Regions from separate parts of the Ruegeria sp. C6 genome, predicted to be linked through region 3. Evidence: riboswitches for the same ligand, from Rfam matches in the RefSeq annotation. Region 3 holds a riboswitch; each other region holds the start of a gene.
What was found. A riboswitch is a leader RNA that binds a small molecule or an ion and turns the genes downstream of it on or off. The one in region 3 is predicted to bind cobalamin.
Positions count from the first base shown of each region.

Region 1 (8,035 bases), on a different contig from region 3:
CGAACTCTTCCAGTCCGACCATCCCTGCGGCGTGGATCATCCGAACGGCGACCTGTTCTTCATCGGCATCGAACCGGGCCAGATCAGCCTCGGATCGGATGGTGGCAAAGCTCTGCTTGTAGATCGCCGCGCCGTCGGTTTCGTATTCATAGGGCATCAGGTGAAGTCCATGGTCATGAGTGTTTCTTCGGTCAGGCCGCGTTGGCAGGGCTCATCCCCCGCACGGCCTTGTTTGACAAGGTCAAATCGTCCGGAATTACCAACCAAAGTGACATCGGCCGGACCCATTCGGGCGCATCCCTTGGCGCAGCCCGACACATGCAGGCTGCCTGCAACGCGCGCGGCCAGGGCGCACGCCACACCGCGGGTTTCGACCTGCGCCTGCGGGCAGTATGGCGCGCCGGGGCAGGCGTCGGTTGTTCTCAGCGGGTCGGTGCCATCTGTGACAAAGTCAGGGGCGGGTATCGCCGCCCCGCCTTCCAACAGGAACAGCCGCCATGGTGTGACCCGCAGGGCAGTGGCGTTGCTGTTTTCAACCAGCGAATGGAGTTGCCGCGCCGGTAGCTGCCCAAAGGCAGCGCCATAGAGTGTCCCCCGCGCGCAGGCTCCCGGTTGAAGAGGCACGCCAATGGGGCCGGGCGCGCTGCGTTGCCACTCGCTGGGCAAACCATATATGGCAACGGTCCGCGCCATGCGGCGGGTCTCGGTTGTGTGGGTTTGCGCAAACCACTTCGCCAACGCGATCACTTGGTCGATTGCTTGGGCTTCGCTCACCGCTCGCCCGGTTTCGGCCCCGTCCGCGCGCAGGATCAGGCTGCCCGAACCGAGTTCAAGCCGGATATCCGCCGAGTCATCGGCCAATAAACGCTCGGGACCTGTGTCGATGGCAAAGCCGAACTTGGCAGGTAAATCCGGAAGCTCGGCCAGACGCTGGATCAATTCCTGTGTCAGCCGAGCGGTCAGATCACCGGCTTCATAGAGTGGCGAGACCAGAATGTTGCGGCGAATTTCGATTCCGGGCTCGGCGTCCAGCAGCTTCAGCAAGGAAAGCGCGGCCAACAAGGATTGATGGTCGGTTTCCTTTACTCCACGCAGCTGAAGGTTGGCGCGGTTGGTAAGGTCGATCGTGCCATTGCCGAACCGTTCCGCCAATTCGCACAGCCCTATCGCCTGTTGGGCATCCAGGCGCGCCAGCCGAGGGCGCACACGCACGACCAGCCCATCACCGGACATCATCGGGCGATGGGCACCGGGGCACCAGCCTTGCACGATGGGCGCACTCATCCCAACCCCTCCAGGTCGGCGCGGATCGAGTTCCGGCGGGTATGCCATAGCCCTGCCTCCAGCAGTGCACGGAACCGATCCTGCATGGCCTGATGTGCTTGCGGGTTTGCCTGTTGCAGGAAGGCGTCGACCTCTTCATTGCCCAGCGTGGCGTCGTGGTACAGATCGAACAGATGCGGTGCGACTGTGCCGGACAGATGCGCGAAAGATGCCATATGATCCAGCGTCGCCGCGATTTCAGCGGCACCCCGAAACCCGTGCCGCTGCATTCCGGCAATCCAGCCCGGGTTGGCGGCGCGGGCATGAACGACGCGGCTGATTTCCTCGGGCAGGGTGCGGGCGCGCGGGTTGTCCGGGTTGGTATTGTCCAGATGATAAAGCTGTGCAGTACCGCCGGTGATTTTCTTGGCGGCAGCAAATCCGGCCTCGTGCGTGGCATAATCATTGGCCAGCAACAAGTCCGTCTCGGTCAGGTCCTGTAGGTGCACAAAGCTGTCGGCGTTGGCGACGCGTTGCGAGATACCGTCCTTATCCTGCGCGATGTGTTCACCTTCCAAAGCGAAGGAACTGGCATCAAGCCAAGCCTCACCCGCTTGCACGCGTGCCTCATCCGTATAGGTTTCGGACAGATGAGTCATGTTCAGACCATAGCTGCCGGGGGCTGGCCCATAGACCCGCGCCGCAGGCTCCTGACCGGCGTAAGGATTCCAGTCGGGTGCTTCATCTCGTTTGGTCAATGCGCGGACAGCCTGACCGTACAGCGCCGAAAGCGTCGGGAACACGTCCCGGAAAAGACCTGAGACGCGCAGTGTTACGTCCAGACGCGGGCGGCTGAGATCGGTGATCGGCAACACTTCGATGCCCGAGACCCGCTCAGACCCTTTATCCCAAACCGGCTTCACCCCCAGCAGATGCAGCGCCATGGCGAATTCCTCGCCCGCTGTGCGCATAGTGGCCGAACCCCATAGATCGACGATCAAGCCCTTGGGGTAGTCGCCTTCTTCCTGCAGATGCCGCCGAACCAGCTCTTCGGCGAGCTTGACGCCTTGTGTGTAGGCCGCGCGCGTGGGAACCGAGCGTGGGTCGGTCGTATATAGATTCCGCCCGGTCGGCAAAACATCCGTACGCCCGCGATAGGGGGATCCGGACGGCCCGGCCTCGATCCGTTTGCCCGCTAAAGCGTCAATCAGCGCAGAGCGTTCAGCTTGGGCTGAGGGGGCAGTGTCGAAATTGCCCGTCACATCGGGGACGCGCCCAAAGATATGCAGCCCATCACCGAACTGGCTTTCCTTGATGTCACAGACAAATCGGTCAATGCGCGTGATCGCCTCGGCGGTACAGGTGGCCTGATCGAGGCCAAGATCGCTTTCCAGCCCGATCGCCTGCGCCTCGTCCCGGATATCTTCCTGCAGGCGATCGCGGCGTTTGGGGTCTAGCCCGTCCGCGTTCGAGAACTCGTCCAACAGCGATTCCAGCCGCACCATGCGATCTGGTGTGCCGCTTTCCTTCATCGGGGGTGGGATATGGCCCAACGTAACCGCCCCGATCCGACGCTTGGCCTGCGCGGCCTCGCCGGGGTCGTTGACTATGAAGGGGTAGATCACCGGCAGATCGCCGATTAACGCCTCGGGCCAACATTCGTTGCACAAGGCGACTGATTTTCCCGGCAACCATTCCAGCGTGCCATGCGCGCCGATATGGATCAGCGCATCCGCGACCAATCCTTTGCGCAGCCACAAGTAAAAGGCGACGTAGGCGTGGCGCGGTGTGCGCGACAGATCGTGATAGTCGTCATCGCGCAGTTCGGGTGTGCCGCGCTCGGGCTGCAGCGCGATCAGAGCCTTTCCGCGACGCAGCGCAGTGAAGTGGAACGCGCCATTTGTGAAAGCAGGGTCGTCTTCGGGAGTGCCCCAAACCTTATTGAGATCGGCGCGGAGTGTTTCCGGCAGCGCCGCCAGCGCCGCCTGATAATCCTCTAGCGGCCATGAAATCCGGGCATCAAGAAGAGTTTCAGCAATCGGCTCGGCAGGCGCGGTGTCATACCCTTCGCCTTGCAGATCGAGCAACATTGCCTCAGCCGAGGCCAGCGCATCCAGACCCACTGCATGTGCCATCTGCCAGTCTTTGCCGGGATAGGTCGATAGTACCAGCGCCGGAACCTGCTCCGCTTTGGGTTTGTCGTGAAGGTTCAGCCAGCCGGAGATGCGGTTGATGATGGCTTCGATCCGTTCGGGTTCAGCCCGATGAGCGAAGCGAGAATACTCGAGATGCGGGTCGCGTTTGCCCGGCTCTTTGAAGGATACGATGCCCGCGTTGATCCGCCCGTCCACTTCCGGAAGGACCACATGCATGGCAAGATCAGCTGGTGAAAGGCCACGTTCCGCTTCGGCCCACGCTTTGCGGCGTGACGTGGCCAGCGCGACCTGAAAGACCGGCACCTCTGCCACATCGAGAGGTGAGGTGCCTGATGCGCCCTTGCCTGAGAATGAGGTGGCGTTGACGATCGCCGAAGGCTTCAGCGCCACAATAGTCTCGCGCAGCCAATCGGCGGCATTTGGTGCTTTGAGCGACGGGGCAAACAGGCCGACGGCCTCAAAACCTCGCGCGCGCAAGCTGCGGATCAGCGCTGCGATTGGGGCTGTGTCCGCCGAGGTCAGATAAGCACGATAGAAGGTTACGATGATACGTTTCGCATCACCGGGCAGAGCGTTTTCTGCAGGGATCACGCCGCGATCTGGGCACCAGGCACCGCATTCAGGGATGGTCTTCGCGCCCATGACCGGACCTGCATACAACCCCGCAGCCAGTGCCATCTGCGCCAGAGCGGCCTGCGCTGCGACCTCACCGCCGGTGTCGCACAGATGCGCCAGCCGCCGCAGGGTCGAGACAGGCAGGGTAGAGTAATCATCCAGCCGCGTATCCTCGCGACCGTCTGCGGGCAGCACGGCCAGTGCAATCCCTTTGGCCTGCGCCAGCGCCAGAACCTGCTGCAAGCCGTAGGCCCAATAGGGCACTCCACCGATCAGACGGATCAGGATGCCCTTTGCGCCCTCCAGTGTCTGCTCGACATATGTGTCGACTGAGAGGGGATGCTTCAGCGCCGTCAGATTGGCCAGCCGCATCGTTGGCATGCGTCCTTCAGGCCCACTTCCACGATGCCATCCCGCCGCGAAAGCGCCAAGGTCACTGTCGGAAAAGGACAGCACCACAAGGTCCGCCGGGCTCTGACCCAGATCGGTCGGGGTCTCGGTTTCTTCGAGCCCATGGCTTTCGCGGAAGACGACGTGCATAAGTCTTACTCGGCAGCCTCGGTTACACCCACGAGGATATCGCGGATCTCGGCCTCTTTGATATCGTCATGCTCGGCAATGACCACAAGGCGCGAGCGACGGTCTTCGCCGGGCTCCCACGGGCGGTCATATTGGTGACGCACGCGCGCACCGACGGCCTGAACCAGTAGGCGCATGGGCTTGCCCTGAACGGCGGCATAGCCTTTGACGCGCAGGATATTCAACTCGTTGGCCAATCGTTCAATCTTGGCGACCAGATCAATCGGATCGATTTGCTCGGGCAGTTCAACGATGATGCTTTCGAAATCGTCATGCTCGTGATCGTGATGGCCGTCGTGATGGCTGGGACGCGCGTCCATGTCATCCTCGGCCGCGGCTTCTAGACCCAGCACGACGCGGACGTCCACGGCACCCTCGGCCACTTCGACCACGGGCATGGGGCGGGGCGCTTCGGCGGCGATGATCTCTTTCGCTTTCGCAACGCCTTCCGGGCCAGCCAGATCGGGCTTGGTCAGCAGAATGATGTCGGCGCAGGAAATCTGATCCTCGAACACCTCGGACAAGGGAGTTTCATGATCAATCGAGTCATCTGCCATGCGTTGCGCATCCACCGCCTCGACATTCGGAGCGAACCGACCAGCGGCCACGGCCTCGGCATCGGCCAGAGCAATCACGCCATCGACGGTGATTTTCGAGCGGATATCGGGCCAGTCGAACGCCTTCAGCAGCGGTTTTGGCAGGGCAAGACCGGAGGTTTCGATCAGGATGTGATCGGGGCGCGGCTCTAGTGCCATCAGGGCTTCAATGGTCGGGATGAAATCATCGGCCACGGTGCAGCAGATGCAACCATTGGCCAGTTCCATGATGTTTTCCGCCGGGCAATCAGGAATGGCGCAGGACTTCAGGATATCGCCATCGACGCCGACATCGCCGAATTCGTTGACGACCACCGCCAGACGCTTGCCCTGCGGGTTCTGCATCAGATGGCGCACCAGTGTGGTTTTGCCCGAGCCCAAAAAGCCGGTGATCACAGTGACGGGGAGTTTCTCGAGATTGCTCATTTCAGGGCTCCAATCGGGGGAATGCGGGCCGCACAGTTTTTGCGGAAATGTTCGGGACGTTCGCGCCATTTGACCAAACCGTCCTCGGTGGCGAGGTATTTGGCTGCGCCTTCGACGATGGTTTCGACATGGTCGATCTCGTTCAGATGCTCATACACGAAAGTCCAGCGATCCGGTCCTCCGCGTAGCACGATCGAGCAGCCTTCATCGCAATTCGACAGGCATTCCACAGCTTTCAAGGTAATGCCTTCGGGCAGGCCCGCCTGTTCAAGCGCCTTGTGCAGCAACGTGCCGGGGCGCTGGGCGTCATCCTCGACAGGCAGCCCGCGACGGCAGGTAGTGCAAACCAGCAGTTCGACCGGTGCGGTCTCGGTCATGTCTCTCATCCCCCCAAATCCTCTTCGTGGGGGACGGGGTTTCATGCGGGCCGATCACAGCCCCACACCGGAACACCCCGTCCGGTTTCATCTTCGGGCGTTGGCAGGTCTCCCGGCTTGCGGATGTCAGAGGAGGCCTCTGTCGGATGTCCCGCCTTCCCGGCCATACTGCCAGTGGCTTTGGGCACCCTCTCCGGTCACGGTCGCGGGGGCGGCTGCGTTTGACGGCAAAAACCGCTGACGCATTCCCTTTTCATCTGCTCTCGCAGACACCAACGAAAGGGACATGCGGCAGGGCAGGGTTGCTTGTCAAGCGAGTCGCGCCGATCCGTGAAAAAGCGGATAAAAAGCGACCTGTCGGGGTCGCTGGGCGGCATGATACTTCTGCAACGACGTGCTGGCATGGCAGCAAGATGCGAACAGGAGGATACCGCGCATGAAGGTAGGGTTTATCGGGCTGGGGAATGTAGGGGGCAAGCTATCTGGATCGCTGCTACGAAACGGTATCGATCTGACGGTTCATGACCTGAACCCGGATCTGGTGACCGAATTCGTCGCCAAAGGTGCCAAAGCCGCCGAAAGTCCGGCGCAGCTGATGCGTGATTGCGATGCGGTGATAACCTGTTTGCCTTCTCCTGCGGCCTCGGATGCGGTGATGCAGGAAATGTTGCCAGAGGTCGGCCCTGGCAAAATCTGGATGGAAATGTCGACCACCGACGAAGCCGAAGTCAAACGCCTTGGCGCAATGGTCATCGAACGAGGCGGCGCAGCGGTGGATTGCCCGGTTTCGGGCGGATGTCACCGGGCAGCGACGGGTAATATCTCGATCTTCGCAGGCTGTGATCGTGAGACTTTTGAACGTATCCTGCCATTCCTGACCACCATGGGGCGGCGCATTTTGCACACGGGCGATCTGGGCTCGGCCTCTGTTCTGAAGGTGTTGACCAATTATCTGGCTACCGCCAACCTGATCACCTGCGCCGAGGCATTGGTGACAGCCAAGGCCGCCGGCATGGACCTTGGAACCACCTATGAGGCGATCAAGATATCGTCAGGCACATCCTTCGTGCACGAGACCGAAAGTCAGGTCATCCTGAACGGCTCGCGCGATATTTCCTTCACCATGGACCTGGTGAAAAAAGATATCGGTCTGTTTCAGGAGGTCGCCGACCGTGCCGGAGTTCCCCTTGAGATAAACCCATTGATGATCAAGATTTTCGAAGATGGCATCGCGCGATATGGTGAGCGTGAACTGTCCCCGAACATCATCAGGCGGCTAGAGGACGCGACCGGACTGGAGATCCAGGCGCCAGGGTTCCCAACCGAGATGCTGGACGACGAGCCAGAAGAACCGGGTTACGAGGTGATCCCGCAGAATCGGTAGATCAAATAATCGGCAAGCGTTGCGGCTGTCTGGCGACCTGGTTGGACAAAATTCTGGGGCTATTCTAAATAGGTCAACAGTAGTCCAACACCGGCACAGGCAAGAGAACAACTTATGACGAATGAGACCTTTCTCATCGTAACAACGATGAAAAACGAAGGGCCTTTCATGATCGATTGGGTGGCCTACAACCACGCAATCGGTTTTGATGACATTCTGATTTATACCAATGATTGCGCTGATGGTACCGATGCCATGGGTGACCGGTTGCAAGTGCTTGGCTGGGCTCACCACGAACGAAACAGACTGGGTCCGCGCGCCGCGCCGCAGGTTCGTGCATTTTCGCTTGCGCGGAATCACCCAAGCTATCTGTCATCGGATTGGATTCTCAGTTTGGATGTGGACGAGTATATCAATATCCGTTTGCCCAATAGTGATATAAGAAGCCTCGTTGAGGCCAGTGGCGTGGCGGACGCGATCTCGATCTGCTGGCGCATGTTCGGAAACGCGGGTCAGAACGATTTCGTTGATCGACCTGTACCTGAGACTTTCTTTCTGGCCGCCACCGAAGACGGCTATCCGCATCACCGGACCAAAGGGTTCAAAACGCTGTTCCGCAACAACGGAAAATTCAGCCGT
Region 1 is NZ_JBQFRW010000003.1:24,480-32,514, reverse strand. Features, by position in the region: gene ACR0MJ_RS11690 (precorrin-8X methylmutase) at 1-157, opposite strand, end outside; gene ACR0MJ_RS11685 (cobalamin biosynthesis protein CobG) at 157-1,284, opposite strand; gene cobN (cobaltochelatase subunit CobN) at 1,281-4,574, opposite strand; gene cobW (cobalamin biosynthesis protein CobW) at 4,580-5,635, opposite strand; gene ACR0MJ_RS11670 (DUF1636 family protein) at 5,632-6,012, opposite strand; cobalamin riboswitch at 6,098-6,304, opposite strand; gene ACR0MJ_RS11665 (NAD(P)-dependent oxidoreductase) at 6,410-7,396, shown strand; gene ACR0MJ_RS11660 (glycosyltransferase family 2 protein) at 7,511-8,035, shown strand, end outside.
Region 1: linked by a shared signal. The riboswitch ahead of ACR0MJ_RS11670 (DUF1636 family protein) and the one ahead of ACR0MJ_RS08765 (DUF1636 family protein) in region 3 are both predicted to bind cobalamin.

Region 2 (8,035 bases), 190 kb from region 3:
AATCGGGTCAAACCCTTTGACACCTGCAGCCACATCACCATCCGCAATACCCTGCACTTCCAGCTCGTGCATGCCTACGAAATCCGCGATCTGCTTGAAGCTGATCGTGGTGTTGTCCACCAGCCATACGGCGGTTGCCTTGGCCATAAGCGGTTTTGCCATCAGCCCGTCTCCTATAAATACATCTGTCCCGTCGCCGGAATTCGGCGGCCCCGAAGCTATGGGGCAGGTTTCCGTTGTCGGGGAACTTGGGGCCTATATAGTCGCGACAGCTAAAGAAGGGAAGAGGCGAATGCGCTGGGCGATTTTGTGGGTGCTAAGTGCCATGGCTGCGATGGCCGAGGGCGAAAAGGCGGGCGATTTTGACTACTACGTCCTGTCGCTCAGCTGGTCGCCCAATTGGTGCGCCCGCGAAGGCGATGCGCGCGGATCGGATCAGTGCAACGCACGACACGATCACGGATGGATATTGCATGGTCTCTGGCCGCAATTCCATCAGGGTTGGCCTTCGTACTGTCGCACGTCCGAAGCGCCACCCACACGCCGCATGACGCGGGAAATGGAGGATATTCAGGGCTCATCCGGGTTGGCCTGGCATCAATGGAAAAAGCACGGCACCTGTTCGGGCCTCAGTGCACCCGACTATTTCGCCCTGTCGCGGCAGGCTTATGCAGGAGTTGCGCGCCCCGAAGTGTTCCGCAAGCTGGACGCGACGGTCAAACTGCCCGCTTCGGTGGTGGAAGAGGCCTTTCTCAAGGCCAATCCCACGCTTGAACCCGACATGATCACCATCACCTGCAAGCAAGGCTATATCGAAGAGGTCCGCCTGTGCTTGTCCCGCGATCTTGATCCGGTGCCCTGTGGCCGCGACGTGATCCGTGATTGCACCGCTAAAGACGCGGTGTTTGATCCGATTCGTTAGAGTTTTTTGTTCTGGCAGTCGCGCGCATAATCCAGTGCTTTGGCGGTGCCTTTCAGATCAATCGCCATGACGGTCTGACCTTCTGGATTGTAGACGGTCATGGTCTTGTTCTGCGCAATCGAGGTGACGAAACTCCGGTCCGTAAAGAACACCGTCGCGCCGGGCACGCGATCCTGCTTGAACCCGATGGCGGTGGCATCAAAGCTCTTGCCGTCCAGCTCAAACCGGATTGGATATTGTTCCCCCGGTTTAATGTCGCCCCAAGCCTTGTTGTAAACGGTGAAATACCCGCGATTATCCAACGCGTCATAGCCTAGCCGCACCACCGAGAGGTCCTGATACACCGTCTGGATCAGGCACCCATTGCCAAGATTGGGGTCCATCATGATGTTCCAGCCTTCGACAAAACCTTTGTCGATGAGTTCTTGGGACAGTGCGGCGGTGGCAGTGAAGGTGGCTAGGGTGAGGGCGAGAAGGCGGCTCATAGTATGGTTTCCCAACATCATGTGGCGATTTTGATGCCTACTAACGTAGTAGGGTCAATCAATATGATAAACGTGTAATGACGCCCCATCGTTGAAAACAAAGTAGCTTTCAAACTACTGGCAGTCGTCTGAGTTTAAAACGTCGAAGTTGTTGCGGAGTACTGCAGCAATATCTTCAGCGTAACACGCCAACGATTTGTAGTTTGTGCTCGCAAGAGCGTACGCAACAATCCTCAATTCGGTGCCACTAGACCTCTTGGCCGATGCTTCGAATCTTACAGTATCTGGACGGTTCTTTCCGATATTCGCAAATAATGGGTCCAGGGGACCACCATTTGGAAGAATTTCAATGTCCGCCCAGTTTTCTAACAGAATGACAAGTATGTCTGTATCATCGATTCCACTTGGACGAGCAAAGGGGTCGACGACCGGGTTTTCTGCGGCAATTCTATTGTAAAACGCATCAAGTGTCTGATCGTCCATGTTTGAGATCACAGCTAGTCTAAGATGTTCTGGACTCGCCGCGCTTGCGAGACAGCTAAACACTACAGCACCTAGTGCCAAGATCTGCGAACGCACTGCTGGTTTGAGTTTCTGCATCTTAGTTGTTACAAATTTCATCTTTGAAGCGAAAAAGACTATAATTCCTTCCTCGCCCTAAGCGCTGCCGTAATCGTCCCATCATCCAGATAGTCCAACTCGCCCCCAATCGGTACACCTTGCGCCAGGGATGTCAGACGAACCTGCCCCTCCAACTGATCAGCGATGTAGTGGGCAGTGGTCTGGCCATCGACGGTGGCGTTCAGGGCGAGGATGATCTCGGTGATACTCTCGGCCACAACCCGGTCCTTCAACCGGGGGATACGCAATTCATCCGGGCCGACCCCGTCCAAAGCCGACAAAGTGCCGCCCAGAACGTGATAGCGACCCTTGAAGACCCCGGCACGCTCCATCGCCCAAAGGTCGGCGACGTCCTCGACCACGCACAGCTCTCCGGTTGCGCGAGCCTCGTTGTTACAGATGTCGCAGATATCAGTGGTGCCCACATTGCCGCAGTTCAGGCATTCACGGGCAGTTACGGCTACCTGCTGCATGGCGTCAGAAAGCGGCGTTAGCAGCAGGGCGCGTTTACGGATCAGGTGCAGGACTGCGCGGCGGGCCGAGCGGGGGCCGAGACCGGGCAGCTTGGCCATCAGGTCGATCAGATTGTCGATGTCACTGTTCGAACTCACCGTGAGACCCTCGCAATTGGGCCAGAGAAACACGCCCCGGCCATAGATCCGTCAGGAGGGTGTATCAGAACGGCAGCTTGATGTCTGCGGGCAGGCCCATGCTTTCGGTCAGCTTGGCCATTTCTGCCTGTGAACGTTCCTGCGCCTTGGTTTGGGCGTCCTTGATCGCGGCGAGGATGAGGTCTTCGACCACTTCCTTATCGTCACCGTTAAAGATCGACGGGTCGATATCCAGACCTTTCAACTCGCCCTTGGCGGTCGCGGTGGCCTTGACCAGCCCGGCACCGGATTCGCCGACAACCATGATGGTGTTCAGCTCTTCCTGCATGTCAGTCATCTTGGTCTGCAGATCCTGCGCGGATTTCATCATCTTGGCCATGTCACCCAGGCCGCCTAAACCTTTTAGCATCGGTAATCTCCTGTCACTCGATTTGTGGCCTAGATACGAAGCGTAACCGTGCGGCACAAGAGGTCAGGATACTCCCGCCCGTCGTCAAGGTCTTTGGCAAGACCTTTCCTCCCGTTGGGCCCGGCAGCGCGCAAGGCGCGCTGCCGGGCCCAAAGCCGCTCAGGGGTATCGGTGCCAGCCGATGGCCCGTGGCGGGTGCGGGAGCATTTGGTTGAGGTGCGCTTATGCTCGAAAGTCAGTCCTCTTCAAACGGGTCCCATTCGTCTTCGACCTCGGGCAGGGCTTCGGTTTCGACTTGAGCGGCGCGTTGTTCTGCGGTTTCGATGCTCTTGATCCGCGCTTTCGGGAAATGAGTCAGCACTGCTTGCACCAGAGGATGCTGTTCAGCCTCGGCTTTCAGGGCCAAGTCTGCAGCGTCCCGTACCTCGGCAATGGTCGGTGCGTTGCCCTCAGCGACAATAGAAACGGCCCACCGGTTGCCTGTCCAACGCTGCAGCGACGCGCCCAATCGTTGTGACAGGTCGGTCGGGGCGTTGTCGGTTGGGGCAAACTCGATCCTACCCGGTTGGTAGGATACCAGACGCACGCCGTTTTCGACCTCGACCAACAACTTCACGTCCCGGTTGGCTCGGATCAGTTCGACCACATGTTCAAATGTTGGATAGCGTGCCAGCGCTGCCTGCACATCTTGGGCCAGCGCAGCTGTTGGCCCGCCTGCGTTGCCGCCGATTCCCGATGCGGCATAGGCCGATCGGGCCACAGCCTGTGGCGCGGCAGGAGCATGTCCCGGCGCACCGATTCCCCTGCCGGGGCCACCATTGGGCGGCGGAGGCGTATCTTGCAGACGCTTGATCAGCTCCTCCGGGCTAGGCAAGTCGGCCACATGGGTCAGGCGGATCACGGCCATTTCCGCAGCCATCATTGCGTTGGGTGCGGCGGAAACTTCCTCGAGCGCTTTCAGCAGCATTTGCCACATGCGTGTAAGGACTCGCATGGGCAGAGCCTCGGCCATTTGTTGACCTCGGGCGCGTTCGTCGGGGGAAACGGTGGGATCTTCGGCGGCATCCGGGGTGATCTTGACCACCGAAACCCAATGCGTGATTTCAGCCAGATCGCGTAAGACGGCGAGTGGATCAGCCCCTTCGGCATATTGCCCGCTCAGCTCGGTCAACGCGCCTGCAGCATCGCCGCGCAGGATCATATCCATCAGATCCAGCACCCGGCCCCGATCGGCCAGCCCCAGCATCGCGCGCACCTGATCCGCGCTGGTTTCACCGGCCCCGTGCGAGATCGCCTGATCAAGCAGCGAGGTCGCATCCCGCGCCGATCCCTCGGCGGCCCGGGTGATCAACGATAACGCATCCTCGGCAATCTGTGCCCCCTCGGCACCTGCAATTTTGCGCAGCAGTCCGATCATATCCTCCGGCTCGATCCGGCGCAGATCAAAGCGCTGGCAACGGGACAGGACGGTCACCGGGACCTTGCGAATCTCGGTGGTGGCAAAGATGAACTTCACGTGTTCGGGGGGTTCTTCCAGCGTCTTGAGCAGCGCGTTAAAAGCGCTGGTCGACAGCATGTGAACCTCGTCGATTATATAGATCTTGTAGCGCGCGGATGCAGCGCGATAGCGTACGCTGTCGATGATCTCGCGGATGTCATTGACACCGGTGCGGCTGGCGGCGTCCATCTCCATCACGTCGACATGGCGGCCCTCCATGATGGCTACGCAGTGTTCACATTGACCGCAGGGTTCGGTGGTAGGGCCGCCGCTGCCATCGGGACCGATGCAGTTCATACCCTTGGCTATGATCCGAGCGGTCGTCGTCTTGCCGGTACCGCGGATGCCGGTCATGATGAAGGCCTGCGCGATCCGGTCCGCCTCGAAGGCGTTTTTCAGAGTGCGCACCATGGCGTCTTGACCGACCAGATCGGCAAAGGTTTCGGGGCGGTATTTGCGGGCAAGAACCTGGTAGGCGGGGCTGGGCGTCTCGGTCATGTCTGCTCTGTCGGATTCGCGTTACGCCGCAGCGTAGAGGCCCCCGCCGCCCGCGTCCACAGCCAGCCGGGACGATTTTCATTTTGGAATGCGTGGGTATGCGGCTAAAATCCACTCTATTCTATTTACTGGACCAGTATGTTGTTGGGTGAAGTTTGTTTGGGGGGAGATTATGTCGCAACTGGTGGTTTATGCGTTGCAGGTTGGCGGAGGTACGTTGGCCTTGTCCTCAATGCCTGGGCGTGGAGGAACGTATACAGAAGACCTTGATCTTATCGCAGACTGGAAGCCGGGACTTGTGATCTCGATGACCACTGAGGTCGAGATGATTCAGGATGGTGCGCGGAATTTTGGCGCTGATATTCAGGGGCGTGCCAGCAGATGGGTGCATTTGCCGATCGAAGATTTTGGCACGCCACCCAAGGAGATTGTGGAGCGCTGGCCCCGCGTTGGCGCGACTGCCCGTCAGGCGTTGTCAGGTGGTGGCCGTGTGCTAGTGCATTGCCGTGGTGGCTGTGGCCGATCCGGGATGGTGGTTCTGCGTCTGATGGTTGAATGCGGTGAACGGCCTGAGGCGGCATTGAAGCGATTGCGTACGGTGCGTCCTTGCGCAGTCGAGACAAATGCCCAGATGCTTTGGGCCGTTGAACCGGCCCGTGTTCAAGCCGTTTGACGGCCTAGACACCAACATGTGGCGAGATTTCGCCACCGGTATGTGGTACCAGAAGCGAAGCCTCAAGCATGGCGCACGGATGGTTCCTCAGCAGGTCAGAGGGCAGGCTGCTGAACTCGGTCCCGAACATCATGTCAGCGTAGTCATCAAGCCGGTCGATCGCAGTTTCAGGATCGGCGCCGCAGAATACGCGGATCTGATCACATTGGGCGCGAAAGCGGGCGGTACACCCCTCTGGGCAGTGCGACAGGTCTATGCTGCCTTCAATTTCGAACTCAGGTTTTGTGATCGGCTGTGCAGACGACATGGCCTGCGTCAGAGCCCGCGCCATCTGCGCCAATGCGGGGCAGGGTGCGCCAGTACGTTGGCACACGGTCGCCGTGAATTCGTGTGTTTTGGTCTTCCAGATCATCAATGCGCCCTCCGCGCGCAAGGCGAGGGCGTGGCACAGGTTGGTCGTTGCGGAGCACGATCAAACCCGTCCCGGACACCCCGCCCGAGTTTCGGTTCTACATCCGATGGCAGGTCTCCTGACTTGCGGGTCATCGCTTTGCCGACCTTCCCAGCCTTCAAGGCCAGTGGTATCTCGGCATTGCTCTCCGCTTACAGTTGCGGGGGCAGTCTCGGACTAGGTTCTTTCCGGATTTATCCGGGCAGAACCGCACCGTGTTCCCTTTTCATCCCGGCCCGATTGGGCGCGAGAACCATCGCGCCATGGCTAGCGGCTGCGCCGTGCCCGAGTCAAGAAGATTGCGTCAGGCAAGTGACGTACGGTCCAGCCACGTCAACCTTGACTTGAGGCGCTTCGGGTGAACTGATCAGTTCAGTCGGTATTGGAGGGCACCATGTTGGACACGCAGCTGGCGGTTGTGACCGAGGATTTTCAGATCCCGTCCGACCCGGCAATGTTGTCGGCGCGGCTTTACCGTCCGGTTGCCGACCCCGAAAAGGTGGTCGTCATAAACGGTGCGACTGGGGTGCCGAGGGATTACTATCAGTACTTCGCCCGATGGCTTGCCGAAGAACAGGGCATGGCCTGCCTGACCTATGACTACCGGGATTTTGGTCACTCTTTGGTGGGTTCGCAAAAGCGGTCAAATGTCACCATGGCCGATTGGGCGTTGATCGACATTCCAGCCGCCCGGGCCGAGATGCGCCGACGGTTTCCGCAGGCCAAGCTATGGAGCATCGGTCATTCCTTGGGCGGAATGTTTGGCCCGATCCAACCCGATATCGATCAGATTGACAGGATGATCTGTGTCTGTTCGGGTCTGGTAACGCTGGCGGATCACCCTTGGCCTTATCGCGCTTTGGCGGCGTTGTTTTGGTATGGTCACGCGCCGCTGGTGGTCAAGGCGCTTGGCTACCTGCCCGGGCGGTTGGTCGGGTTTGGATCGGACCTGCCTGCCCAAGTCTATTGGCAATGGCGCAAATGGTGCACCGCCCCCAAAAGCTATGTGCCAGAGATCGGCACGACACTGCCCGCCGCCCGCTGGAAAGACTTGGGCAAACGTGTCGATCTGTTTACCTTCGCAGATGATGAAATGGTGCCGCCGGATGCTGTCTGGCGTCTTGCCGATCTCTATGGACCCAAAGCCGGGCGCCATCTGCTTGCACCAAGCGAATTCGGAGTGTCCAAGATCGGCCATATCGGTGCATTCGCAAGACGGAATGCGGCAGTCTGGCCTAGGCTGATCGCCTGATAGCGCTGGGCACCGGTAGGTCGGTGCCCAGCTTCGTTATAGCCCTTTACGGGATTTTTTCTCGTGCATCACGCTGCGCACCATCTTGCCGAAAGCCTTGTCACGGGCGCGGGCCTGCGCCACCGAAGCGGAATTGTGTTGGTCTTCGCGCCGCAGCTTGCGCCAGCGGTCCAGCCGCGCGGGATCAAGCGTACCAGCGTCGATTGCCGCCTGCACCGCACATCCGGGCTCAGACTCGTGCTGACAATCCGAGAAGCGGCAATCCAGGCTGAGGTCTGAGATGTCCGAAAATACCTCATCCAACCCCTCCTGCGCATCCAGCAGACGCAACGCGCGCATGCCGGGCGTATCGATCAGCCAGCCGCCATTGCGCATGCGATGCAAGGCGCGTGCAGTTGTTGTGTGCCTGCCGCGCGCATCGTCTTCGCGAATACCTGCGGTGGCCTGATCCTGCCCCGTCATCCCGTTGGCGAGCGTCGTTTTCCCAACGCCGGATGATCCAAGCAAGGCGCTGGTTTGTCCTTTCGGACACCACGACAGAACTTGTTCGAGATCGCCGTGATCCAGCGCGTTGACCGCAAGTACCGTCAGAAACGGGGCGAGCGATTGGGCTTG
Region 2 is NZ_JBQFRW010000002.1:50,895-58,929, reverse strand. Features, by position in the region: gene ACR0MJ_RS07870 (DUF1013 domain-containing protein) at 1-162, opposite strand, end outside; gene ACR0MJ_RS07865 (ribonuclease T2) at 293-922, shown strand; gene ACR0MJ_RS07860 (hypothetical protein) at 919-1,407, opposite strand; gene ACR0MJ_RS07855 (hypothetical protein) at 1,522-1,890, opposite strand; gene recR (recombination mediator RecR) at 2,046-2,639, opposite strand; gene ACR0MJ_RS07845 (YbaB/EbfC family nucleoid-associated protein) at 2,704-3,048, opposite strand; gene ACR0MJ_RS07840 (DNA polymerase III subunit gamma/tau) at 3,284-5,044, opposite strand; gene ACR0MJ_RS07835 (phosphatase domain-containing protein) at 5,217-5,717, shown strand; gene ACR0MJ_RS07830 (hypothetical protein) at 5,722-6,129, opposite strand; cobalamin riboswitch at 6,221-6,441, opposite strand; gene ACR0MJ_RS07825 (alpha/beta fold hydrolase) at 6,563-7,420, shown strand; gene rsgA (ribosome small subunit-dependent GTPase A) at 7,457-8,035, opposite strand, start outside.
Region 2: linked by a shared signal. The riboswitch ahead of ACR0MJ_RS07830 (hypothetical protein) and the one ahead of ACR0MJ_RS08765 (DUF1636 family protein) in region 3 are both predicted to bind cobalamin.

Region 3 (8,035 bases):
TCGAGCTCCGACATATCCATGCCCGGATCGCCATCGACGATCCATTTGGCCAAACGGTTACCAACGGTGCCGCCCCAGAGGATGCCACCTGGCATGCCTTCGGCCAGCCAAAGGTTCTCATGCCCCGGTGCGGGTCCGGCCAGAGGCAGCTCGTCCGGGGTCATCTGGAACGGGCCACGGGTGTTGGCCTTGATCCCAACCTCACCCAAGGTTGGCACCCGTTCGATGGCGCGTTCCCATTGGGTTTCCACGGCATCAAAATCCTCGGGCAACAGATCGGCTCCGAACTCGGGCGGGACACGATCCTCGGCGAATAGTTTGAGGTCTTTGGTGAATTCATACGGCCCGAACTGGATCCCGCCCACATCTTCGCGCAGATAAGCGCCGTAGTCCTCATCCCGCAGGATTGGGAATTCGGGCAAGCCTTGCGCCCGGCGCTCTTTCAACAGCGGCACCGTCTCGGTCGTCCAATACTGGTGAACGATCGGGATACATGGCAGGTCCAGCCCCACGCGGCGCGCATTTTCGCGGGCGTAGTTGCCGGTGGCAAAGATCAGATGCTCGCAGGTGATCTCACCCTGATTGGTGGTCACTTTCCAGTGGCCATTGTCCAGCTTCTCATAAGCCTGCGCTTCGGTGTTCTGGTATACCTTGGCGCCGGCATCCCGCGCGAGCTTGGCCAACGCCATGGTAATGTCGGCGGGATTCACATAGCCGTCTTCCGTGTGCAGAATACCACCCCGAATATCTGGACTTTGGTTCAGCAAGGGATGAATCTCGGCAATCTCCTCCGGCGTCAGCAGTTGGCAGGGCACGCCCGCAGCTTCGGCAATCGAGATATAGGACTGGAACTCATCCCAGCGCTTTTCGGTATTGGCGACCCGCAGCTGTCCTACCTTACGCAGTCCGACCGAACTGCCCATCTTCTCTTCCACCTCGGTATAGATGCGGATGGTTTCCATCGTCATCTTCGACACGTTGTGCGACCGCACAAAGGTTACTAGCAAACCAGCCGCATGCCACGTCGAACCCGAGGTCAGTGTGGTGCGTTCCAGCATAACGGCATCAGAGCATCCATGTTCGGTCAGCCCATATAGAATTGACGCCCCGACGCATCCACCACCGACAACCACGACTTTTGCATGTGACTGCATACTGCAACTCCTTCAAATTGTGCACGACCAACCGGGGATCGAATTGCATGAGGAAAGATCGATATGATGTCCAAGGGGCTTGAGGACCCTTGGCACATCCCTAGATCATGTCTCAAACGGTTGTGGCGAATTTTCACATTGAACTGCTGGCGGGCAATTGCAAAAAGATTCACTCTGCATAAGATGAACTAAGCCAAATCGCTGCTGATTGCGTTCTTATTATCGGGTTTTCAACTTGTCACAGGTCAAAACATCTTGCCCAACCGCCCATATGATCTTCCGCCCCTAAGCTCTCTGATCAGCTTTGAAACCGCAGCGCGGCATGTGAGTTTCAAAACTGCTGCTGAAGAGCTGAATGTTACGCCCGCAGCGATCAGCCATCAGGTCAAAGCGCTTGAGAACGAGCTGCAATGCGCGCTGTTTCTGCGCCATCATCGCGGCGTCGAACTTACCGAAAGCGGAGCCTATTTGCTGGTCGCCCTTCAACGTGGCCTTGAAGGGATCAGCGAGGCCCTTGGGCAGTTGCGCCGACAGTATGACCACAAAGGCGTGACGATCCGTTCCTCTACGGCGGTCAGCTCGCTTTGGCTTACACCACGGCTTGCCCAGTTTTGGAAAACGCATGGCCATGTTTCTGTGACACAAGTTGTGACCGATCTCGGGGTCGATACCTCAAAATGTGATCTAAGCATTCACTACGGTGATACACGCCGGGATTCAGGGATTATCAAGACCTTGTTTCACGACAACATCATGGCCTTATGCAGCCCTCGGTTTGCGAAACAGAACCCAATCGAGCATGTCGGCGAGATCGCCAAAGTGCCGCTCATCCATCTTGATGCACCAGATACCGGTTGGACCGATTGGCGGGCCTGGACCCGTAAACTGGGCTATGAAGGCCCGCTGAATTCCGCGCATCGGGTCAACAATTACACGATTGCGCTTCAGGCCGCTCAGGACGATATGGGCGCAGTGCTGGGATGGGAGGGACTGACCTCGGAGCTGACCGCATCCGGAAAACTGGTCAGACTGTTGCCGCAAACCATCTCATCGCAACTGGATTTCTACGTGAAACTACACAACACCTCATCCGACCGCGCCAAGCTTGTGTTCAAGTGGCTCGGCCAAGCGGCTGACGGAAAGGTTTAAACTCGGCTCAGACCTGATCAGTACGAAATATCTTGGGAGCGAAGATCGAGGGCCTTACCGTTGATTTCTCGCAGTCCTGAATAAAAGCAAGAACACAAACACCGATCCGATTGAAGTTGTGACGATCCCCACCGGCAATTCCTGCGGAGCCAGCAGAAGCCTGCTGAGAATGTCAGAGCCGGTCAACAAGGCAGCACCAACCATAGCGGCGGTAGGTAGAAGGTTTTTGTGCAGGGGACCTGCGATCCCGCGCGCAATATGCGGCACCATCAGACCGACAAAACCAATCACTCCGGCTACGGAAACAAACACGGCCGTTGCCAAAGCTGCGGTGAAAAACATGCTGAACCGCAGACCCCGAACCGGCACACCCAGAGTTGCGGCAGTCAAATCCCCGGTCAGCAGCGCATCCAACCAACGGCTGCGATAAAGCGAATAGCTCAGGATCAGCAGCAGACCGATGCACACCAGCGGGAACGTCTCCCAACGGGCCAGGCCCAGCCCCCCCAGCATCCAGAAGATGACAGAATGGGCGGCGCGGCTATCACCGGCGAAGATCAGATAGTTGGTGATGGCCGAAAACAAAAATGACACAGCCAGACCCGCAAGGATCAGCTTTTCCGGTGCGCTGGTGCGAAGCCCATGAACCAGCGCCAGCACGATGCCCGACGCCACAAGACCGCCGCAAAAGGCAGCCAGAGGCAGAGTCCAGAAACCCAGAATATCTCCGGTCACGGTAATTACAAACACCGCCCCCGCTGCCGCACCCGAGGACAGGCCGAACAGAAATGGATCGGCAAGGTCATTACGTGTGGTCGTTTGCAGCACCACGCCAACGATGCCCAGCCCGGCACCGATCACGGCTGCAAACAACGCGCGGGGCAATCGCAGGTCGAATACGATCCTATGCAGCGGCGACATCTCTCCGTCCTGCAACCCGGTACCGCGCAAGATTGCGGTGAAGGTCTCGGACAAAGGTATCGAGGTTGTGCCGTAGATTGTGGAAATCAGCAAAAGGGCGGCCAGAACGACCGCCCCCAGCAACAACGTCAGGCCCAATCGGCCCATATCAGCTCTGACCCGGATGCATCGCGCGCGCCATCTTCGAGATCGCTTCGATATTTGCCGGTCCGGGCGTCAGCTCTTCGTAGCGCAATCCGATCCAGCGTTCGTTCTTGACGGCATCAGTCTGCGACATGACGGGATGTTCCTGCAGGAACTTGAAGGTGTCCTCGGCACCATTGCCGGTCTGATAATCCAACAAAACCAGGAATTCCGGGTTCGATGCGGCAACGGCCTCCCACGAAGTGCGGCCCCAGCTCGTGTCCATGTCATGAGTGACGTTTTCACCACCGGCGGCAGTGATCATCGCATCGGGAATCGCGAATTTACCGGCGGTAAACGGAGCATCTGCAGGACCATCCAGAAGAAAGACGCGGGGCTTGGGCAGTTCAGCAGTCTTGGCTTCGATCGCTGCCAGCTGCTCTTTCCAGCCCGAGACCAGAGCTTCGGCCTTGTCTTCGACTTGCATCACCTTGCCCAAGCGCAACACATCGCCAAACAGAAGATCCATGCTGGCTTCGGGGCGATCCTTGTCCAGATGGACACAGCTTTCGGTTAGAACCAAGGTCTTGATTCCGAACGGTTCCAATGTATCTGGGGTCACATCACCACCCGGCTTCATGCCATAGTACCAACCGGCAAAGAACAGGTCGGGTTCAACCGCCACCAGGTTTTCGACGGTCGGATATTTCGGCGCAAGCTCGGGGATGTCGCCGCGCAGGGCATCAAAATCAGGGCTGGTCTTGTACCAGCCGGTGATGCCGGTCAGGCCGACGATCTTGTCCTGCAGACCCAATGCAAAGGCCATATCGGTCATGTTCATGTCATGCACAACCAGGCGCTTGGGCGCGGTATCAAAAACCAGCGGTTCGCCGCAGTTGTCTACGGTGACTTCTTGCGCAGCAGCACCGCTTGCCATGGCGGTGGCCAACGCCACGGGCCAGATGTATTTCATCTCAGTGTGTTCCTTCGACTAAGTTGAGACTGTGGTTCTTCGAATATCAAGCGCCGGGATCACGCGGCCTTCGTGGAGAAAGCAGAGGAAATCAACGCCAAAAGTTTCGCGGACTCTTTCGGGTGTCAGCACCTTGTCCACCGACCCAAACTCGATCATGAGGGTCGATTTCATCAGCGCCACGTGTGTGGCGAATTCGGGGATCATGACCAGATCGTGTACGATCATGACCACGGTGATCCCAAGCTCGGCGACCAAAGACAGCATCCGCCCTTTTGCATCAGGATCCAGATGGTTGGTCGGTTCGTCCAGAAACAGCAACGAAGGGTTCTGCGCCAAAGCACGTGCGATATGGGCACGCTGACGTTCGCCTCCAGACAGTTGGGCCATGCGCTTGTCCGCGAGATTGGCGAGACCGGTCAGGTCTAAAATCCGGTCCAGCTCTTGCGCGTGGCCTTCGGTAGAGCGGTCCGCACGGATGGGTATTTGCCCCAGCGCAACATAATCGCGTAACGCCAAGCGTCCATCGGGCAGTTCCTGCTGACCTACCACTGCGATCATGCGCGCACGCTCTTTGGCGGAGAGCTGTTTCAGACTGCGTCCTTTGATCCGAACATCGCCAAGTGCCAGCGGCTCAGCGCCGCACAACAGATTGAGAAGCGTCGTTTTCCCCGCCCCGTTCGGGCCGGCGATGGCTAGAATGGAACCCTCGTCCAACTCGAACGAGACGCCCTGCAACAGGACATCTCCGTTAAGGGCATAATACTCAAGGTTTTCGGCAATCAGAAAGGGTCGCAACGTCATTGCGATGCCCCCTGTTCGATCCGCGGCATGCGCGAGAGGGTTTTATTGAACAACGCCTGCGGGCGATCAGTGGCATTTGTCCAGCCATCCGGGCTTTCACGATACTGCGCTGCAAACTCAGCCAGCGCCTGCACCTCATCCGCGGTCTGAATGCCACCAAAAAGGTATTGCGCCTTTCCTACGGCCTGGAACCCAACCGTTCTGGGACTATCGCAGCCTGCCATGCAAGACGACGCGCGGATCGCAAAACTGCGATGTAATTTCCCGGTCAACGCATCGCAAATTTCATCAAGGGGCAGCCCTTCAGTGCAGCTTTCGCAGACTAGAATGAAATGATCAGGCGTATCTGGCATGGTCCACTCCACTTGTTTCCAAGCGCATGCGGAAGCTGCCGACAATGTAAACACGCGATTGACGCGCCATCAAAGCCTCCTTCCAGGACGCCCCGCCCCGGGTTGGTTAAACATCTGATGGCAGGTCTCCTGACTTGCGGGTCCGCGCTCGGCCAACCTTCCCGACCCTGTGGACCAGTGGCTGTTTGGCCTTGCTCACCGCTTACAGTTGCGGGGGCAGTTACGGAATTGGCACCTTTTGGCAAACCTCACCGTATTCCCTTTTCATCCCGCGGCAACACCACCGGGAACCATCAATCGATTGAGTGCCCGAGAACACCGGACACGTCAATGATAAAGTCGAAGGCACCCAACTCTGGTCGAGGATCGAGCGCGGGCAACCACGTGTCCGTAGCACCAACCGAATGGGTTGGGCTGCGCGCCGAATTTGTCTGGCCACGGCTGTCCATAGTTGGTGTGTTTGGAAATTAGACAATCTGAGGTAAGCTGAACAAATTTAGAGGTTTAGCTTTGTCAGCGCCTTACCCCTGTTTGATCATTGCCTGGGTTTATCCAAGGAGACGGTTCTTTGACGCATGTTTCGCAAAACGCATTGCCGCCGGATATTGTTGATGATGTCATTGACCACAATCTCGAGGCCGTTGCACGGTGGAAAGGCCATCGCTTAAGGGCTCAGCATGGGCGCAGTCACGGGTGCGTGGCTGCAACATTCACTGTCAGAAACGATCTACCAGAACAGTTCCGTCACGGCCTGTTTGAACAGCCCGCTGCCTATTCAGCCGCACTTCGCTTTTCCAACGGCGCGCATCTGGATGACCGGAAATCGGATGCCCACGGGATGGCGATCAAGCTTTTTGACGTGCCAGGCCCCAAGCTGATCGACGCCGAGGCACTTGCGCATCTGGGGACCACACAACTCAGCGACGAGTTCGATTTCGTATTGGTCGATCAGGATGTGTTTCCCAGCTACGTCCCCGATGAATATGAGCGATTGGGCAGGCTTGTCGCCACATTACAAGCGGTCCAGCACGCGATCAAAGGGCGACGAAAATGGAGCCTTAGGTTGATCACCAAAGGGCTGCGCGCAGGATTTCGCGCCTTCCTCACTCGTGAAGGCAAGCGTCAGTTTCGCGTCGCGAGTGGTTTTGCCTCGAACTATATGCACTCGCCTTTTGAGGTCCATTTCTGGTCGACAACACCGTATCGGCTGGGCCCCGATCTAACGGTCAGATACTTGGCCCGCAGCGCGAAACCAAAAATTCCGGCACATCCGGTAGACGACCCAGATGGGATCGGGCAGTGTTTGCGGCAAGATGTGGCCGATGGAGATAATCACTTCGAGCTGTGTGTGATTGAGCCCCCGCGCCCGGCCGACGAATTCGATGTGCTCGACAATCGCATCGGGTGGGCATGCGACCCGCAACCAGATGCACCTCTTGATCCGTACCATCATACCGTCACGCCCGTGGCGGATATCACGATTCCCAAAGGTGCAGAATTTGATCCGCAGAATGGAGACGCGATGAGCTTCTCGCCCTGGCGTGTCACGGCAGATCACGAACCTTTAGGACCGATTAATGCGATCCGGCTCAGAACCTATCTGAGCTTGGCCCGCGCCCGGTTCCCGAATCGATGACCAAACGGAGATGTATTGATGCTGGACGTTGATGATCTGATCAAACTCGGATTCGAGATCTCCCCACCCGTTACGAGCTATTTGGCCGCGATCAGGCTTGCAAACGCCGCGAAGATCCACCGACCGCGGCCCTATACGATGGGCGCAGACTACACGACATGGCCCGGCGTGTTTTCCCATCGCTGGATCGGTCGGCATACAACGCCAGAAGACCTCTCACCCGTCCTGCCGTCGGAAAGCGAAGTTGTTGATCTCTTTCGCCGACGGACACAAATGGATGGCAGCCCGCTTACCTTGATGTGCCCGCAAGGATCGACACTTTTGTTTATCTCGGCCGCACAATGGTTTACTGACAGTTTCCTGCGCACCTTTGGGGCGAAGGGACCGGTTGATCAGACGGATTCGAACCACGAGGTCGATCTGTGCCAAATCTACGGGCTGAACGATTTTCAGACCGACATGCTGCGCGAACGCGATCCCGATACCTATGAATTAACCCACCGGTTGGCCTTTCGTCTGGATACACAAGGCGAGATGTGGGCCCCGAAGCTGTTTCAAAAGAACCAATCCGGTGGTGTTAAGCTTGCGCCCCCCTTTGATGGCAGTCTTGCCACTGGCGAGAATTGCGGAAAGCCCCTTCACGATCCATGCAAGCTGTGGAATGCGGTGAAACGGGCGCATCCGGGTCTCAGCGATCACGCGATTGACCAGATACTGCTCGATTTTCATGCAACCGGGCTCGATAATGGCAATGGTACCATAGGCTATATCGCGATCAATACACTGATGTTGCGTGCCCATAACACCTTTGCCGATCTGTTGTGGCGCCAAAAGCGCGGCATATCAGGCTGGGATAAAGAGCGTGTGTTCCAGACTACACGCTGCACCTTGATCGCATTGCTGATCAAGCTTGTGCTTGAGG
Region 3 is NZ_JBQFRW010000002.1:237,024-245,058, reverse strand. Features, by position in the region: gene ACR0MJ_RS08790 (GcvT family protein) at 1-1,154, opposite strand, end outside; gene ACR0MJ_RS08785 (LysR substrate-binding domain-containing protein) at 1,410-2,303, shown strand; gene ACR0MJ_RS08780 (iron ABC transporter permease) at 2,358-3,371, opposite strand; gene ACR0MJ_RS08775 (ABC transporter substrate-binding protein) at 3,373-4,320, opposite strand; gene ACR0MJ_RS08770 (ABC transporter ATP-binding protein) at 4,339-5,124, opposite strand; gene ACR0MJ_RS08765 (DUF1636 family protein) at 5,121-5,477, opposite strand; cobalamin riboswitch at 5,580-5,787, opposite strand; gene ACR0MJ_RS08760 (catalase family protein) at 6,046-7,113, shown strand; gene ACR0MJ_RS08755 (peroxidase family protein) at 7,132-8,035, shown strand, end outside.